2 regions of the Agrobacterium bohemicum genome follow, and region 1 is predicted to be linked to the other one. Evidence: predicted binding sites of a transcription regulator. Region 1 holds the regulator's gene; the other holds the start of a gene.
What was found. The regulator PhoB, encoded in region 1, activates phosphate uptake and scavenging genes when phosphate is short. The targets are predictions, from matches to a motif close to TGTCATNNANCTGTCAT.
Positions count from the first base shown of each region.

Region 2: ATO67_RS12850 (DUF1045 domain-containing protein) is a predicted target of PhoB. The motif match lies at 3,404-3,420, and genes of this name have one in related genera.

Region 1 is NZ_KQ961028.1:241,806-247,625, reverse strand. Features, by position in the region: gene pstA (phosphate ABC transporter permease PstA) at 1-113, shown strand, start outside; gene pstB (phosphate ABC transporter ATP-binding protein PstB) at 129-944, shown strand; gene phoU (phosphate signaling complex protein PhoU) at 1,028-1,744, shown strand; gene phoB (phosphate regulon transcriptional regulator PhoB) at 1,777-2,460, shown strand; gene ATO67_RS23110 (hypothetical protein) at 2,467-2,613, opposite strand; gene ATO67_RS11910 (cold-shock protein) at 3,192-3,401, shown strand; gene ATO67_RS11905 (hypothetical protein) at 3,632-3,853, shown strand; gene ATO67_RS11900 (DUF6481 family protein) at 3,890-4,279, shown strand; gene ATO67_RS11895 (GcrA family cell cycle regulator) at 4,659-5,189, opposite strand; gene ATO67_RS11890 (aspartate aminotransferase family protein) at 5,623-5,820, shown strand, end outside.
Region 2 is NZ_KQ961029.1:138,055-143,874, forward strand. Features, by position in the region: gene ATO67_RS12835 (ABC transporter ATP-binding protein) at 1-1,575, shown strand, start outside; gene dapB (4-hydroxy-tetrahydrodipicolinate reductase) at 1,599-2,426, shown strand; gene ATO67_RS12845 (2,3-bisphosphoglycerate-dependent phosphoglycerate mutase) at 2,449-3,084, shown strand; gene ATO67_RS12850 (DUF1045 domain-containing protein) at 3,515-4,186, shown strand; gene ATO67_RS12855 (alpha-D-ribose 1-methylphosphonate 5-triphosphate diphosphatase) at 4,222-5,358, shown strand; gene phnN (phosphonate metabolism protein/1,5-bisphosphokinase (PRPP-forming) PhnN) at 5,355-5,820, shown strand, end outside.

The DNA of each region.
Region 1 (5,820 bases):
AACGTGCCTTTGTCGAAAGAACATCCGGCGCTATTATCATCCTGCTTATGTTCCTCATCGTCATGAATGTTGGCGCAATTCTGTTGCGTCGCCGCTTTGAACGGCGCTGGTAGAGGAGCTTGAAAGCTATGAACATGTTGTCGGAAGCAGCAGTTGAAAAGGCGCTGGACAAGAAAATGAATGAAGTTTCGTACAAGATGATCGGCAAGGACGTTTCTGTCTATTATAGCGAGAAACGCGCCCTTTACGATGTGAACCTCAACGTTCGCGAAAACACGGTAACAGCTTTGATCGGGCCATCCGGTTGTGGAAAGTCTACTTTCCTGCGGACGCTGAACCGCATGAACGACACGATCGACGGTTGCCGCGTCACCGGCAAGATCACGCTCGATGAGGACGATGTCTACGATCCCGCGATCGACGTAGTTGAGTTGCGCGCGCGCGTCGGCATGGTGTTCCAGAAGCCGAACCCATTCCCGAAGACGATCTATGAAAACATCGCCTACGGCCCACGCATCCACGGTCTTGCCCGCAGCAAGGCTGATATGGACCAGATCGTCGAAGCCAGCCTGCAAAAGGCCGGCCTGTGGAACGAAGCAAAGGATCGCCTGCACGAATCCGGTACCGGTCTTTCCGGTGGCCAGCAGCAACGTCTTTGCATCGCCCGCGCCATTGCCGTTTCGCCTGAAGTCATCCTGATGGATGAGCCATGCTCGGCGCTGGACCCGATTGCGACTGCCAAGGTCGAGGAATTGATCCACGAGCTGCGCGCCAACTATACGATCGTTATCGTGACGCACTCTATGCAGCAGGCCGCCCGCGTATCTCAGCGCACGGCCATGTTCCACCTCGGCCATCTGGTGGAAGAAAATGACACCGACAAGATGTTCACCAACCCGGATGACCAGCGTACGCAGGACTACATCATGGGCCGCTTCGGCTGATCTGCCGTTGGTTCACAACATCAGCGCAAACCGCTTGAGCCCGGCTGGGCTTGCGGAATCGCACCGAAACTGGAGAGTAGAACATGCCGACCCACTCGCATATCATGTCCGCTTACGATGAAGAGCTGAAGTTCCTGACCCGCCGTATCGCCGAAATGGGCGGTCTGGCGGAGCAGATGTGCGCGGATGCCGTGCGCGCCCTCGTCAATTCCGACGCAGCCCTGGCCCAGAAGGTCATCTCGGATGACACGATCCTTGACAACGCCGAACGCGAAATCGGCGACAAGGCCATCGTCACCATTGCCAAGCGCCAGCCTATGGCAGCCGACCTTCGCGAAATCATTGGCTCGCTGCGCATCGCTGCCGATCTGGAGCGCGTCGGCGACCTCGGCAAGAACACGGCCAAGCGCGTTATAGCGGTTGCCGGAACCGGCGTTCCTCGCAAGCTGGCGCGCGGTCTCGAGCATCTGTCCGAACTGGCGCTGGTGCAGCTGAAAGACGTTCTGGACGTCTATTCCACCCGTTCGGCGGAAAAGGCACAGACCATCCGCGAGCGCGACGAGGAAATCGACGCGATGTACACCTCGCTGTTTCGCGAGTTGCTGACATATATGATGGAAGATCCGCGCAACATTACCACCTGCACGCATCTTCTGTTCTGTGCCAAGAACATAGAGCGTGTTGGCGATCATGCCACGAACATCGCGGAGACCATCTACTACATGGCCACCGGTAGCCAGCCGGAAGGCGAGCGTCCCAAGGACGACAGTTCCAACACGCTCGGTGCAGTAACCGAGTGAATTCCCTATAAGACTGGCGGAGTCCCTTAGCCATGGTGCCGAAAATAGCAGTTGTCGAAGATGAAGAGGCGTTGAGCGTTCTTCTTCGCTACAATCTGGAATCCGAAGGTTACGACGTGGACACGATCCCGCGTGGCGACGAAGCGGAAATCCGCTTGCAGGAGCGCACGCCGGATCTTTTGATCCTGGACTGGATGCTGCCGGGCGTTTCCGGCATCGAGCTTTGCCGCCGTCTGAGAATGCGTCCTGAAACCGAACGCCTCCCGATCATCATGTTGACGGCACGTGGTGAGGAAAGCGAACGTGTGCGTGGTCTGGCCACCGGTGCCGACGACTATGTGGTCAAGCCATTTTCAACGCCGGAACTGATGGCCCGCGTCAAGGCCATGCTGCGCCGCGCTCGTCCCGAAGTCCTGTCTTCGGTGCTGAAATGCGGGGATATCGAGTTGGACCGGGAAACCCACCGGGTTCACCGCAAGACCCGTGAAGTGCGGCTCGGACCAACCGAATTCCGCCTGCTGGAATTCCTGATGGTGTCTCCCGGTCGTGTTTTCTCGCGCTCTCAGCTTCTCGACGGCGTCTGGGGTCACGACATCTATGTGGATGAACGCACCGTGGACGTCCACGTCGGCCGCCTGCGCAAGGCGCTCAACTTCTCCAATATGCAGGATGTTATCCGCACCGTGCGCGGCGCGGGATACTCTATGGAAGCCTGATAGATATCAGACTTCCAGATTGATTGGGTAGCGCGCGTAAAGTCTTTCTTCTTGGCTCAGGCGCGCGCGCTGCAAAACTTCGACGTAGCGCTGTTTTGCTCGAATTCCATAACTCGTTTTCATCGCGCCCATCATTTCGATGTCCAGGTACATCCAGTTCCAACGAGATGGTAGGACACTTTTGCGGGACGTAAAGAGCGCTCCTTTTTGATTGCGTGCATCATAAGTTCTGTCGAATTCAACTCGAATGCGGCATCATCGATGTCCTCGGCTTCCCTGCGCCAGTATTCCTTGCCGCGCTCTTCACAGATGAGCCAATAGTGATTATTGGCCCACTCAACGTATACCCTTCCATCTCCACAAGACCGACGGGAGATGGATAGAAAAGGAGCTTCAATAACTTTGGACCATATGTCTGAGATATATTTTTCCAAGACGTCGATTGGGTCCAGGGGCACCTCTTTCTGATATAAAAGCCAACTGCCAGCATGCACCAAACGTACCCTTCGAGCAGCGCCATCGGTAGTCGATGTCATTATCTCAAAATTAAAGTTTGACTATCCGACGATAAACGTCTATCAATGTCATATCGATATTTTGCTTGCTGAGCTTTGGTTGCCGCGCGATTAGCACCGCGTTTTGAACTAACCCTTTCCTTCAAAAAAATCGCTATAATCGCACGCGGGACGCAAGTTCTGCGATCTATCTCTTATGCTTTGAAAGGGTTCATTATGACCACAGGCACAGTAAAATGGTTTAACTCCACCAAGGGCTTCGGCTTCATTCAGCCTGACAACGGCGGCACAGACGCATTCGTACACATCTCCGCTGTAGAGCGTGCAGGTATGCGCGAAATCGTTGAAGGCCAGAAGCTGAGCTACGACCTTGAGCGCGACAACAAGTCGGGCAAAATGTCTGCTTGCAACCTGCAGGCTGTATAATACGGACTCTGCTTTCCATTGACCACGGATGTACTGGCATTGTTGAAAGCATGAGACCAATCGAGGTCAGGCAGGTTGCCTGGCCTTTTTTTGTGCCGCTCGACGGCCAAACGCTTGAACGTATTGCATCGTCGAGATGCACGAATACGCTTCGAGCAATAAATCTGCGTATCGTCCTTTTTAAAAAATCGATTCCGATTTTCAGTGCGATGCGATAGGAAGGGAACTCCATGTCTGACGCTCACAGCAAATCTCGCAAGCAGGCCGAAATCGCTTTCGGCGCTACGCAATCGCAGTTTTTTGCACGCGGTCGTGCGGTTGATGAACTCAACTCCATTGCCCAGGCTCGCGACGAAAAGACCATCAGGCTGCGTGAAGCGCGCCTTGCGAAAGAACTTGACGACAGCATGAAACCCGCAGTCATCCCAACGAAACGCGCCAAAAAATCCTGACCCCGGTCGGCATGACGCATCAACTGGAATAGAGATTTGAGAAACACTAGAAATATCAAGAACAACGAAGTTTCCGAACGTCGCGGCGCCGCGGCCGACGCGAAGGCCGCTCTTTTGAAGGCCTATCGTGAAGCAAAGGAAGCTGCCGCACCGACACTCGAAGCCAAGCAGGCAGAGCAGATTGCTGTTGCCGAAGCACGCAGAGCGCGTCAGGCCGAAAGAGATGCGCAGAAGCGTGAAGAAAAACTTCGCCTCGAAGCTGAAGCTGCGCAACGCGAAGCCGAACTCGAAGCTGCCGCAAACGCTGAAGAAGACGCCCGCAAGGCGGCTGAAAAAAATCGTATTGCTCGCGTTGTCGAAGACGAAGCGGCCCGCAAGGCAGAACGCGATCGTCGTTATGCCAACCGCAAAGCCCGCCAAGGCTGATCCATTCGCCAAGATCCAGCAGCCGTTCAATCGAAGGGCTGCGATCTGGCGAGATGGATATAATCCAAAATCGTGCCTCCAAAGCACGTGACGCCCGCGGCTGAGTATCAGCAAGCAGGCTTGCGCCTTGCGCAAATCGTATTGGTGTTGCGCAGAAATTTCCCTCCATAAGTGGTCCGAACCATTCGCAAAGCATCCAATGTTTATGAGAGCTTTTGCAATCAAGATGTGAACGGCGGGGCGTGCGTTTAGCCGAGCGCAGAGATGTAGGTGCTGTTGGTGCGCTGAACTGCGGTGTCGACCATTCCGAAAATTCCAGGCAACAAAAAAGCGGGCCAATGACCCGCTTTTTTATATTCAGCAATGTGCGTGCGGCCTTTTAGGCTCTGCGACGCTCGCTCACTGGCTGGTAGGCCATCTTGGCGTGGAACTTGCAGTAAGGCGAGGACTCGTGGGACTCGCAACCGCAGAAGTGAAAATCATCCTTTAGCGGATCGCCCACTGGCCACTTGCATGTGCGCTCCGTTAGCTCAGTCAAGGTCAGACGAAGAGAGGTTGGCAGCGATGCGTTGCTGACGGGAACATACTCAAGAACCCGCGCTGTATCGGTGTCCATGTCGTCTTTCAACGCGGTCGAACCTGCAGTGCGGACGTTAGGGCGGGCAGCGGTTGGACGTGCCTGAAAATTTGCTGGACGCGGAGCTGTCGAGGCTGCTGGGCGCTTGGCTGCTGGACGTGTGGTTGCTACTGTCCCGCCAGCTTTCGCACGGCCTGGGAGATTCAAACGGTGCACTTTACCGATGACGGCGTTGCGGCTGACGCCACCGAGCTGCGCTGCGATCTGGCTGGCGCTCAGTCCTTCGGACCACAGGCGTTTCAGTCTTTCGACTCGTTCATCAGTCCAGTTCATGCCGTTTCTCCGCTCGTAGCGCAGGCAGAATCATCCCCGATGCCGTGGAGTGAACCACGCGCAGAGTATCCGCCAGATTGTAGGTGACTAGTTCCGCCGCTTGCAGTCTAGTAATTGAGAGTTAACCTAATCGTCGGCAGACTCCGTGACAAGAGTCGGGGGAATCATCTGGAATCGATTTCCCGGTTTTCCCCAACTTGCTTCGTTTCTGAGTCAGAAAGGCAACACTTTGTAGGTTGATAAAACGATTCTACCATCGCTTGAGAAAGCCAGCATATGTGGACATTTGTTGACATCGTCAAGGGAAGTGACAATAGTGCGCTCGACCTACCGAGAATATCCCAAGCCGCCGCGAGGCGGCATTTTTGATTTTCAGGCACGGGATGACCGATAAGCCCTATTGATAGCGCGTTTGCGCGGGAGTGCTGCAGCCATGGCCGACACCACGCCATTGTTCGATACGTTTTCCAGAGCCCCTTTGCGCTTCGAGCGCGGTGAGGGTGTATGGCTCGTGACGGAAAGCGGCGAGCGATATCTGGATTTCGGCGCAGGCGTTGCGGTGACCTCGGTCGGCCACAGCCATCCGCATATGGTGGAGGCTCTCAAAGGCCAGGCCGAGAAGGTCTGGCAT
Region 2 (5,820 bases), on a different contig from region 1:
CTCGTATGGATCATTTGTGCCTCTATCTTTGCGGCCTTTTTCATCCGTGGTCTGGCAACCTATGGGCAATCGGTCGCCCTGTCCAAGATCGGTAATAACATCGTCGCGCGGTACCAGAAGCGACTGTTTTCGCACCTCATGACATTGTCGGTCGGCTACCTCAGCGAGTCTCGCTCGGCTCATCTGGCAGCGCAGGTTAGCCAGAATATCGGCGGTATCCGCGATGTCATGAACCTGACGGTGACGACGGTCGCTCGCGATCTCCTTACCTTCATCGCGCTGGTTGCCGTGATGATCTTGAAAGACCCTGTTCTTTCTATCGTTATCGTATTCATCGTGCCACCGTTGGTATTGGGGCTACGTTACATTGCAAAAAGGCTGCGGACTGCGACACGCGAAGCCGTCATCCTTAACAGCCGTGTGCTGGGTGCAATGCAGGAAACGTTGCAAGGTATCGCCATCGTCAAAGCCTTCACTATGGAAAGGCAGCTCGAAGACCGCGTTGACAAGGTCATCGATTCCGCAGAGTGGCGCGCAAACCGCATTGCCAGGCTGACGGAGAAAAGCGCCCCTTTGACCGAAACCATTGCGGGCCTGGCAGTTTCCGGCGTGTTGGCGTATGCGGCCTACCGCGCAATCTATAACAATGTGCCCCCAGGTGCCTTCTTTGCATTCGTGACGGCTCTTCTTCTGGCTTACGATCCAGCGCGGCGCCTTGCGCGCGTACAGATTTCGCTGGAGCGTGCGGTCGTCAATGCGCAGATGATCTATGACATTCTCGACATGGAGCCGGTACAGCGTCAGAAACCCGATGCACAGCCACTGACTATTTCGAACGCAACGGTGGAGTTGCGTGATGTGGTCTTCTCCTACAAGGATGGAACAATCCTGAAGGGCGTCAGCTTTACCGCAGAAGGTGGCAAGACAACCGCCCTCGTCGGCCCGTCCGGTGCTGGAAAGTCGACGATCATCAACCTCATTCCCCGTTTCTATGATCCAAACGGTGGGGCCATCCTGATCGATGGGCAGAATATCGCCGATGTGACGACAATGTCCGTCCGCCAGAACCTAGCCTACGTTTCACAGCAACCTTATCTCTTCGAAGGCACGATCCGGGACAATATTCGCTACGGTCGTCCTGAAGCCACGGATGCTGAAATCGAGGACGCGGCAAAGCTTGCGTTTGCGCATGATTTCATTCTCGCACAGCCACAGGGCTACGAGACCCCGGTTGGAGAAAACGGTATGACCCTCTCCGGCGGTCAGCGTCAGCGTTTGTCGATTGCACGTGCACTCGTCCGCAATGCACCGATCCTGCTGCTTGATGAGGCGACATCCGCGCTTGATACGGAATCGGAGGCCGTGGTGCAGAAGGCACTCGACACAGCGATGACTGGGCGTACCGTCATCGTTATCGCGCACCGGCTGTCAACCGTGGTCAAGGCGGACAAGATCGTGGTGATGAATGAAGGTCTAGTCGTTGAGGAAGGTGTGCATGACACGCTTGCGCGCCAGGAAGATGGCCTTTACGCTCGTCTCAACAACCTCCAGGCGACAGGCGTTCGCGGTCTTTAAGTAACAAATCATAGGTAGACAGCATGAGCGGCGATGGCATGAAACTGGTGGTGGTAGGCGCTGCCGGACGTATGGGACAGACACTGATCCGCCTGATCCATCAAACGCCGGGCGTTCAGCTTCATGCGGCGGTGGAGCGTGAAGGCTCTTCCTTTATTGGTCATGATGCCGGTGAAATCTCCGGTTTGGGTAACATTGGCGTCGCAGTAACCAGCGATGCACTGGCAGCCTTTGTCCATGCCGAAGGCGTCATCGATTTCACATCGCCAGCGGGAAGTGTCGTCTTCGCAGGTTTGGCGGCACAAGCGCGGATCGCCCATGTCATCGGCACCACTGGCTGCACGGCCGACGATGAGGAAAAATTCGAGGCTGCCGCCCGCCATGCCCGGATCGTCAAATCCGGCAATATGAGCCTCGGTGTCAATCTTCTTAGTGTTTTGACCCAGCAGGCAGCGAGGGCACTAGAGGCCAGCAACTGGGACATTGAAATTCTTGAAATGCACCACAAACACAAGGTAGACGCACCTTCCGGAACTGCCCTGCTTCTCGGCGAAGCAGCAGCCAAGGGCCGTTGCGTCAATCTGGCAGACAAATCCGTTCGCGTTCGAGATGGTCATACCGGAGCGCGCGAAAATGGCACGATTGGATTTGCAACCCTGCGCGGCGGCTCCGTGATCGGCGACCATTCGGTGATCATCGCTGGAGAGGGCGAGCAGGTTACCCTGTCTCACCATGCCGCCGACCGCACGATTTTCGGACGCGGCGCGATTGCCGCTGCCGTCTGGGCCTATCACCAGAAGCCTGGGCTCTATTCCATGCTGGACGTTCTGGGTCTGGCAAACGACCAATAACCAACTCTGGAGAGCTATCGAAATGAGCGGAACCCTCGTCCTCGTTCGTCACGGTCAAAGTGACTGGAACCTCAAGAACCTCTTCACGGGCTGGCGCGACCCTGATCTGACAGACCTTGGTGTCGAGGAAGCGAATGCGGGCGGCAAAGCACTCGCCGATTACGGCATAACGTTCGACGTTGCCTATACGTCGTCGTTGATCCGCGCGCAGCGGACCTGCCAGATCGTTCTGGATAATGTCGGCCAATCCGATCTGGAAACCATTCGCGATGAAGCCCTGAACGAGCGTGATTATGGTGATCTTTCCGGCCTCAACAAGGATGATGCCCGCGAAAAATGGGGCGAAGACCAGGTGCATATCTGGCGTCGGTCTTACGACATTCCGCCGCCGGGTGGTGAGAGCCTGCGCGACACTGGTGCTCGCGTATGGCCATATTATCTGACCGAAATTCTGCCTCGTGTCTTGCGTGGAGAAAAAGTTCTCGTCGCCGCACATGGCAATTCACTGCGTTCGCTGGTGATGGTGTTGGACAAGCTAAGCAAGGAAGAAATCCTGAAGCTTAATCTCGCGACTGGCGTGCCTATGGTCTACAAGTTGAACGCGGACTCCACCGTCATCTCCAAGGAAGTCCTCGGCGACATGTCGGCAGCGCATTGACACGAAAGAAAACAAAAAGCGCCGAAGGCTCCTGCGGCGCTTTTTTCTAACAATCTATCTCTGGAAATACCGAAGCATCTGTCAGAAATTTTGATGCTCACCAAACCAATAGGCGCAGAATACGCTCGAAGCCGCAAAAACGGTGAAGAACAGCGCAATTAAAATTCCGATTTCCATAAGCTTTTACTCCTGGCATCTTTTGAAACTTACCAGAGTAACGCGCGATGCTTGAAGAAGTTTCATCTTCACCGGTCAGATGCAGATCTGCCTGACTGGTAGAGGCGTGAAAAATCGTATTTCAGGACAGTTTTTCGCTGCCTATCATCATTCCGTCATGGGAAGAGCATAAGTCGCGACTGCGGCCTTGAACGCCAGAAGCGATTCAGCTCAAGTGCTGTAAAAGTTGGCCAATTTTCGAAAGCAAGATGACGTGCGCTATGCCATTTACTTCACACCACCCGAACATGATGCTCTGACAGAAAAAGCATCGAGGTGGTTAGGGCGCAACGCGTTTTCCGGCGCGCATTATCAAGACCATGAGTCTTTTGGGGATGTTACTGCAGAACCGCGCCGTTACGGATTTCACGCCACGTTGAAAGCCCCGTTCGAACTCTCTGAAAAACACAGCGAAAACGACCTTCTGACGGCGTGTCAGACATTCGCAGCGACCCGTCATGCCTTTGATATCCCGAAGCTTGTCGTGGGAGCGCTTGGTCCTTTCTTTGCCCTGATACCCCAAGACGTTCATCAGCCGCTTCAAGATTTCGCCGCCGATATCGTTGATTATTTCGAGCCGTTTCGGGCCCCCTTGTCGGAGGGCGACATTGCCCGGCGCAAGCCGCAAAGCCTGACAGAACCCCAGCGGCAGAACCTCGCCCTTTGGGGGTATCCTTACGTCATGGACGACTTTCAATTTCACATGACACTGACGGGCCCGGTGGATGAGGATGACAGAGCGAACATGACCGGCATCCTCTCTCGTGAATTTGCAGCATTTACGGAGAAGCCTCTGGCCGTTTCCGGTCTTGGGCTGTTTATGGAAAAGACACGTGGCGAAGACTTCACCGTTCATACATGGTTGCCCCTGGCACCGGCAACCTGAGAGACGGGACGACAAGATATGAAAGCAGTACAGGCATGACCGAACATGTTTTTTCCAATGCGCGTATCGTGCTTGAAAACGATATCCTCAAAGGCTCCGTTCTCGTTCGAGATGGCCTGATTGCAGATATCAGCGAGAGCATGTCCCTTACTGGTGAGGATTGCGAAGGCGATTACCTGATACCGGGTCTTGTTGAATTACACACAGACCACCTGGAACAGCATTACTCGCCGCGCCCAGGTGTGACCTGGGACAAGATAGCCGCTATTCAGGCCCACGATGCGCAGATCGCATCATCGGGCATCACCACGGTGTTTGACTGCCTTCGCCTCGGCTCAGACGAGGACGGCGGCTTTGCCAAAGGCGAAATGCGTGGCATGGCGGATGCGATCGAGCTAGCACAGCGCGAGAACCGACTGCGTGCCGACCACTTGCTGCATCTGCGTTGCGAGGTTGCCGCTTCAGATGCATTGGAGCATTTCGAAGATTTCGAAAACGATCCGAATGTCAGGTTGATTTCGCTGATGGATCATTCTCCCGGTCAGCGGCAATTTCAAACGATGGATCAGTACATCGTTTTTTACCAAAAGAAGCGCGGCCTGAGCGATGAGGTCTTCAAGGCTTTCGTTGATCGCCGAGTCGCGGCCTCTGCGCAATATTCCGCGCAGCATCGCGATTATCTTTCGGCCCGTTGCGCAGAGCGCGGCATTACCGTCGCCAGCCATGACGACGCAACGCTCGCTCACGTCGAAGAGGCTATCGGCCACGGTGTAACGCTGGCGGAGTTTCCAACCAGCGTGGAAGCGGCCCAAGCATCCCATAATGCGGGTATGAGCGTTTTGATGGGCGCGCCCAACATCGTTCGTGGCAAGTCGCACTCTGGCAATATAGCTGCACGCGACCTTGCCGAACTTGGTGTTCTGGACGTCCTATCGTCAGACTACGTGCCCTTCAGCCTGCTTTACGCGCCATTCCTGCTTGCAGACCAAGTCGAAGGCATGACGCTGCCCAAGGCGCTTGCCATGGTAACCGCCACACCGGCACGCACTGTCGGTCTTGACGATCGCGGTCGCATCGCTCTGGGAATGCGTGCTGACTTGGTTCGTGTTCATAGAGACGTGGGCGTTCCGATCGTGCGTTCGGTCTGGCAAACAGGCAGGCGCGTTGCATGAGTGAATCGCACTCTTTCAATTCCTCTTCCTTGTCCCAACGCCAAGGTGTCATGGTCGTGGTTGTCGGACCGAGCGGCGCTGGCAAGGACACGCTTATGGAATTTGCCGCAGCCAGGCTCGGCCAGCAGCATAATATTCATTTCGCACGCCGGGTCATTACCAGAAACCGCGATGCGGGTGGTGAGGATCATGATGCGGTGACGCAGGAAGAGTTCCACCGTCGCCATGAGCAAGGGGATTTTAGCGTCTCATGGCAGGCGCATGGGCTGAGTTACGGAATTCCAGCCTCCGTTCAGGACAGGCTCAAACTCGGTGATATCGTCATCGCCAACGGCTCACGCTCTGCTCTTGCTCATTTCCGGTCAGCATTCCCCGTGTTGAAAGTCATCAATGTTATCGCGACCCCTGACGTGCTGGCAGCAAGGCTGGAAAGTCGCGGGCGCGAAAGCCGGGACGATATTC